DNA from 2 places in the Streptomyces sp. HSS9-12 genome. Region 1 is predicted to be linked to the other one. Evidence: riboswitches for the same ligand, from Rfam matches in the RefSeq annotation. Region 1 holds a riboswitch; the other holds the start of a gene.
The links. Region 1 has a riboswitch for thiamine pyrophosphate ahead of thiO (glycine oxidase ThiO). Riboswitches for the same ligand answer to the same signal wherever they lie in the genome.

Region 1 (3,401 bases):
GGGCGGGGTCACGTACGGCCCGCGGACCGCTGGACCGGTCTAGCGCAGGTCTAGCGCACGGCGGACTTCAGCGGGACCGACGGATCGGCGGCCTGCTCCGGGTCCAGCAGGGCCCCCCGCTCGATGAGCTTGCGCCCCTGCGCCAGGTCGCGGGGCCGGCCGACCGCGAGCAGCGCGACCAGTCTGCCCTCACGCAGCCAGCACACCGACCAGGCGGCCCCGGCCGGATCACCCCGCCACACCATCGAGTCGGCGGCGGGGTAGTGCCCCGCGTACTGGACGAACCGGCCGAACTGCTCGGACCAGAAGTAGGGCACGGGGTCGTAGACCATGCCTTCGGCCTCACCGCCGACGATGTTGGCGGCGACCACGCGCGGACCCTGCACCGCGTTGTCCCAGTGGTGCACCAGCAGCCGCTCGCCGTACCGGGCGGAGGGGAAGGACGCGCAGTCGCCGACCGCGTAGACGTCCGGCTCGGAGGTGCGCAGCCGGTCGTCGGCGCGCACGGAGCCGTCCGGGCACAGCTCGATGCCGGAGCCGGCCAGCCAGCCCGTCGCGGGGCGGGCCCCGATCCCCACGACCACGGAGTCCGCGTGCAGCCGGATGCCCTCGTCGAGGATCACCGAGCCGGGCGCGATGCGGGTCACGAGCGCGTCGGTGATCAGACGGGTCCCGCTGTCCTCGTACCAGCGCTCCATGTGGATGGCGACCTCGGCCGAGAGCGCTCCGGCCAGCGGGCGGTCGGCGGCCTCGACGACGGTGACCGAGCAGCCGGCCTCGCGCGCCGCGGTCGCGAACTCCGCGCCGATCCACCCGGCGCCGACCACCACGAACTCGTGCTGCGCCTCGAGGAGCGGGCGCAACGCCTCGGCGTCGTCGAGGGTGCGCAGCAGGTGTACGCCCGCGACGCCCTCGCTGCCGGGCAGGGGGACGGCTTCGGCCCCGGTGGCGATGACCAGGCGGTCGTACGGCACCGGTCCGGCGCCGGTTTCCACCAGGTGCTCGGCCGGGCGGACCGCGGTGACGGTCCGCCCGAGGAGCAGCTCGATGTCCAGTGCGGCGAAGTCGACGTCGAAGGCGGACCCGTCGGCCTTGCCGAGCAGCACGGCCTTGGACAGGGGCGGCCGGTCGTACGGCTGGTGGGGCTCCGCGCCGATCAGGGTGATCGCGCCCCGCCAGCCCTCTTCGCGCAGGGCGACGGCGGTCTGCACCCCGGCCATGCCGGCGCCGGCGATCACGATCCGCTGCGCTGTCTGCCTGTCCTCGCTCACACGATCACTCTAGAACCGCGGCGCAGACCCGCCCGAGACGCGCGCACCCGAGATTTCTGACACACCATCACACGGTGCGGGGCCCGATTGCTCCCTTACTGCCTGGCCAGGACAGGCGATAAGGTGGCCGCCACACGCACTCGCGGGAGCCCGGACGCACCGGGCTGAGAGGGAGGCTGGGCGGCCTCCGACCGTACGAACCTGATCCGGGTCATGCCGGCGAAGGGAGGGGCTGACAGCCCATGCACGCGCCTTCTGGCAGCAGTGCGCGCACGCCGTACGACACCGCGCATCCGACCTATGACGTCCTGGTCATCGGGGGCGGGATCATCGGCCTGGTCACGGCCTGGCGGGCGGCGCAGCGCGGGCTGCGCACCGCCGTCGCCGACCCGTCCCCCGGGACGGGCGCCGCCCAGGTCGCGGCCGGAATGCTCGCGGCGGTGACCGAGCTGCACTACGGCGAGGAGACCCTGCTCGGTCTGAACCTCGCCTCCGCCGAGCGCTACCCGGCTTTTGTGGCCGAGCTGGAGGAGGCGAGCGGCCAGGACGTCGGCTACCGCGCCTGCGGCACCCTGGCCGTCGCCCTCGATTCCGATGACCGCGCTCACCTGCGGGAACTCCACGCCCTCCAGCTGCGGTGCGGGCTGGACGCGCAGTGGCTCACGGGGCGCGAATGCCGCCGCCTCGAGCCCCTTCTCGCGCCGGGTGTACGCGGGGGCCTGCGCGTCGACGGCGACCACCAGGCCGACCCGCGGCGGCTGGCCGCGGCGCTGCTGACCGCCTGCGAGCGCGCCGGAGTCGTCCTGCACCGCGCCTGGGCCCGGAGCCTGACGCTCGCGGGCGACCGGGCCGGCGGAGGGGTGCTGGAGGACGGCACCGCGCTCGCCGCCGGGCAGGTGGTGCTCGCCGGTGGCAGTCGCAGCGGCCGGCTCGCCGGGGTGCCCGAGGAGGTGCTGCCGCCCATCCGCCCGGTCAAGGGCCAGGTGCTGCGGCTGCGCGTGCCCGAGGCGTACGCGCCGTTCCTGTCCCGGACCGTACGGGCCGTGGTCCGCGGCGGGCCCGTCTATCTCGTACCGCGCGAGAACGGCGAACTGGTTCTCGGCGCCACCAGCGAGGAGCTGGGCTGGGACACCACCGTCACGGCCGGCGGGGTGTACGAGCTCCTGCGCGACGCCCATGAGCTGGTGCCGGGTATCACCGAGCTGCCGCTGGTGGAGACCCTTGCCGGGCTGCGCCCCGGCTCGCCCGACAACGCTCCCCTGCTCGGGCCGACCGCTCTGCCCGGCCTGCATCTGGCCACCGGGCACTACCGCCACGGCGTGCTGCTCACCCCGGTGACCGGCGACGCCATGGCCGAGGCGCTGAGCACCGGCGAACTGCCCGAGGAGGCCCGCCCGTTCACCGCCCGCCGTTTCGAGCGGACGCCTCAGGACAGCAGGACGCCTCAGGACCGCAGGACACCGCAAGACCGCAGGACACCGCAAGACCGTCACGACCGCATCCGGGAGGAGCAGTCCGCATGACCGTCTCCGTGAACGGCGAGCCCCGCGAGATCCCGGAGGGCACCACCCTCGAGCAGGTCGTCGCCGCCCTCACCACCGCCCGCTCGGGCGTCGCGGCCGCGCTCAACGAGACCGTCGTACCGCGCGGCCAGTGGCCTGCCACCCGGCTCGGCGACGGCGACCGCATCGAGGTTCTGACCGCTGTCCAAGGAGGCTGATCCGACCATGGCTGACGCCGCAGTCCTGCGGGGGGCGCCCGCAGCGACCCCCGCGCCCCCCGACGCCCTCACCATCGGCAACCGCGCCTTCTCCTCCCGGCTGATCATGGGGACCGGCGGGGCGCCCAGCCTGGACGTACTGGAACGGGCCCTGGTGGCCTCGGGCACCGAGCTGACGACGGTGGCGATGCGCCGCCTCGACCCGACCGTGCAGGGCTCCGTGCTGTCCGTGCTGGACAAGCTGGGCATCCAGGTGCTGCCGAACACCGCGGGCTGTTTTACGGCGGGCGAGGCGGTTCTCACCGCCCGGCTGGCGCGCGAAGCCCTCGGCACCGACTGGATCAAGCTGGAGGTCGTCGCCGATGAGCGCACGCTCCTGCCCGACCCGGTCGAGCTGCTGGACGCCGCCG
Region 2 (3,401 bases), on a different contig from region 1:
CGCGCCAACAGCTAGACCAATCCGAACGATGAGCATCGAGAGCGGCTTGGTGGGCGAAGAGTCGCAAGTCAGCGAGTCGTACGAGTGGCACGCCAGTCGATTTGCGCCGGGTTTGCTTCGGCCCCGGACGCGCGTTTGCAGCCTGGTGGAGGAAGATGCCGGCTGCGGAAGCAATCGGGTCGGTGTGATTGATCGCCTCTGACATCTTCGATAGTCGATGGCCCTGCGGTCTGCCATCGACTGCTGGGCCGTCTCTGGGCCGTGCGCGGTTGGCCAACGGTGATCAGAGGACCACCGGGGGTGACCGTTCGCGCACCACTGCGGCCTGGGCCGCTCCTGGCGATCTGCGACACTGGACGGACCATGCCTGCACCCGGAGAACTCACTTTCGTCGCGCCGCGCGGAGCCAAGAAGCCCCCGCGGCACCTTGCTGATCTCACGCCCGCCGAGCGCCGCGAAGCCGTGGCCGCCCTCGGCGAGAAGCCGTTCCGGGCCGGCCAGGTGTCGCGGCACTACTTCGCCCGCTACGCCCACGACCCGGCGGACTGGACCGACATCCCGGCGGCGGCCCGCGAGAAGCTGGCGAGTGAGCTGCTGCCCGACCTGATGTCCGTGGTGCGGCACATCTCCTGCGACAACGACACGACCCGCAAGACGCTGTGGCGGCTCTTCGACGGCACGCTCGTCGAGTCCGTGCTTATGCGCTATCCGGACCGGGTCACCATGTGCATCTCCTCGCAGGCGGGCTGCGGCATGAACTGCCCGTTCTGTGCCACCGGCCAGGCCGGCCTCGACCGCAACCTGTCCACCGCCGAGATCGTGCACCAGATCGTCGACGGCATGCGGGCGCTGCGCGACGGACAGATCCCTGGAGGCCCGGCGCGGCTGTCCAACATCGTCTTCATGGGCATGGGCGAGCCGCTGGCCAACTACAACCGCGTCGTCGGCGCCATCCGTCGCCTCACCGACCCCGAGCCCGACGGTCTCGGGCTCTCGCAGCGCGGCATCACCGTCTCGACGGTCGGCCTGGTCCCCGCGATGCTGCGGTTCGCCGACGAGGGCTTCAAGTGCCGCCTCGCGGTCTCTCTCCACGCGCCCGACGACGAACTGCGCGACACCCTCGTACCGGTCAACACCCGCTGGAGGGTGCGCGAGGTTCTCGACGCGGCCTGGCAGTACGCCGAGAAGTCCGGCCGCCGGATCTCCATCGAGTACGCCCTGATTCGGGACATCAACGACCAGGCGTGGCGCGGCGACCTGCTCGGGCGTCTCCTCAAGGGGAACCGGGTGCACGTCAATCTCATCCCGCTCAACCCGACGCCCGGTTCGAAGTGGACGGCCTCCCGGCCGGAGGACGAGAAGGCATTTGTCGCGGCCATCGAGGCGCATGGTGTGCCCGTGACCGTACGGGACACCCGCGGTCAGGAGATCGACGGCGCCTGCGGGCAGCTCGCCGCTTCCGAGCGTTGACAGGTCAGGTATCGTCTGATCGAACAAATACACATTCCGACAGGGGAGCGCACAGCGCTGAGAGTGCGGCAGTGTCATCGACAAGACGCTGTCGCAGACCCTCGAACCTGAACCGGGTCATACCGGCGTAGGAAGTTCGGTCACCACTCAAGCTGCCCTGCCCTGCCCGGCCACCGCTCATCAAGCGCCGGGCGGGGCACGCGCCTTCTCCTGGCCTCCCAGGAGGAAACTTGTGAGCACCACCACGAAGCGCCTGCGGACCGCCGCCCTTGCCCTCGCCGCCGCACTGGGCACCTCGACCCTCGCGGCCTGCGGCGGCTCGGGCGAATCCGCGGACAACAGCGGCCAGTCGAAGACGGTCACGCTGGTCAGCCACGACTCGTTCGCTGCCTCCAAGTCCGTCCTGAAGCAGTTCACCAAGGAGACCGGCTACAAGGTCAAGGTGCTGCGCGGCGGTGACGCCGGCGCGGCCGTGAACCAGGCCGTTCTCTCCAAGGGCAACCCGCAGGGCGACGTCTTCTTCGGCATCGACAACACGCTGCTCTCCCGCGGGCTCGACAACGGCCTGTTCACCCCGTACGAGGCCAAGGGCCTGGACCAGGTGCCCGAGAAGCTGCAACTCGACGCGAAGCAGCACCGCGTCACCCCGATCGACTTCGGCGACATCTGCGTCAACTACGACCGCAAGTACTTCGCCGACAAGAAGCTGGCCCCGCCGAAGACCCTCGACGACCTGACCAAGCCGGCGTACAAGAACCTGCTTGTCACCGAGAACGCCGCCACCTCATCCCCTGGCCTGGGCTTCCTTCTCGCCACCGCCGCGGCCCACGGCGATCAGGGCTGGCAGGGCTACTGGAAGAAGCTCAAGGCCAACGGCGTCGAGGTGGTCGACGGTTGGGAGCAGGCCTACTACGACCGCTTCTCCGGCTCGGGCGGCGGCAAGGGCAAGGGCGACAAGCCGCTGGTGGTCTCGTACGCCTCCAGCCCGCCCGCCGAGGTGCTGTCCCTGAAGCCGCAGCCGGGGCAGGCCCCGACCGGGGTCGCGACCGGTACCTGCTTCCGGCAGATCGAGTTCGCCGGACTGCTCAGCGGCGCCAAGAACAGGGAAGGCGGCCAGGCGCTGCTGGACTTCCTGCTGAGCAAGAGCTTCCAGGAGGACATGCCGCTGAACATGTTCGTCAACCCCGCGCGCAAGGACGCGAAGCTGCCGGAGATCTTCACCAAGTACGGCGCGACCATCGAGGACCCGGCGACCATGGCCCCTGACAAGATCGCCAAGAACCGTGAGCAGTGGATCAAGACGTGGTCCTCGCTCGTCCTGAAGTAGCGGCAGCCGAGAGTGCCGCGGCGCCTTCCAAGGGCACCGCGGCGCTCAAGGGGACCGTGGCGCGGCTCGGCCTGATGGCCGTACCCGTCGCCTTCTTCGCCCTCTTCTTCGCCTACCCGGTGGCCTCGATCGTCGAGCGCGGCCTGCGACCCGCCGGGACATGGCAGTTCGGCCGAATCCGCGAGGTCCTGTCCGACCCGGACGTCCTGCACGTGCTGTGGTTCACCACCTGGCAGGCCGCCGCCTCCACCGCGCTCACCCTGGCACTCGCGCTCCCCGGCGCATACGTCTTCGCCCGGTTCGCCTTCCCCGGAAAGCAGTTGCTGCGGGCGTTCGTGACCGTGCCGTTCGTGCTGCCGACCGTCGTCGTCGGATCGGCGTTCCTGGCGTTGGTGGGGCGCGGCGGGCTGCTGGACGAGCTGTGGGGCGTACGGCTCGACACCCGTGTGTGGGCCATCCTGCTCGCACACGTCTTCTTCAACTACGCGGTGGTGGTCCGTACGGTCGGGGGGCTGTGGGCCCAGCTCGATCCCCGGCAGGAGGAGGCGGCGCGGGTCCTGGGCGCCGGCCGGTTCACCGCCTGGCGCCGCGTCACACTGCCCGC

Region 2: it holds a riboswitch for thiamine pyrophosphate, as region 1 does, so the genes downstream of both, ACY34J_RS14665 (thiamine ABC transporter substrate-binding protein) here and thiO (glycine oxidase ThiO) in region 1, are expected to answer to the same signal.

Annotation. Positions count from the first base shown of each region.
Region 1 covers NZ_JBUEGC010000029.1:63,661-67,061, reverse strand. Annotated here, with positions in the region: gene ACY34J_RS17255 (NAD(P)/FAD-dependent oxidoreductase) at 51-1,220, opposite strand; TPP riboswitch at 1,404-1,516, shown strand; gene thiO (glycine oxidase ThiO) at 1,514-2,794, shown strand; gene thiS (sulfur carrier protein ThiS) at 2,791-2,991, shown strand; gene ACY34J_RS17240 (thiazole synthase) at 2,999-3,401, shown strand, end outside.
Region 2 covers NZ_JBUEGC010000023.1:28,451-31,851, forward strand. Annotated here, with positions in the region: gene rlmN (dual-specificity RNA methyltransferase RlmN) at 364-1,470, shown strand; TPP riboswitch at 1,502-1,622, shown strand; gene ACY34J_RS14665 (thiamine ABC transporter substrate-binding protein) at 1,703-2,797, shown strand; gene ACY34J_RS14670 (ABC transporter permease) at 2,872-3,401, shown strand, end outside.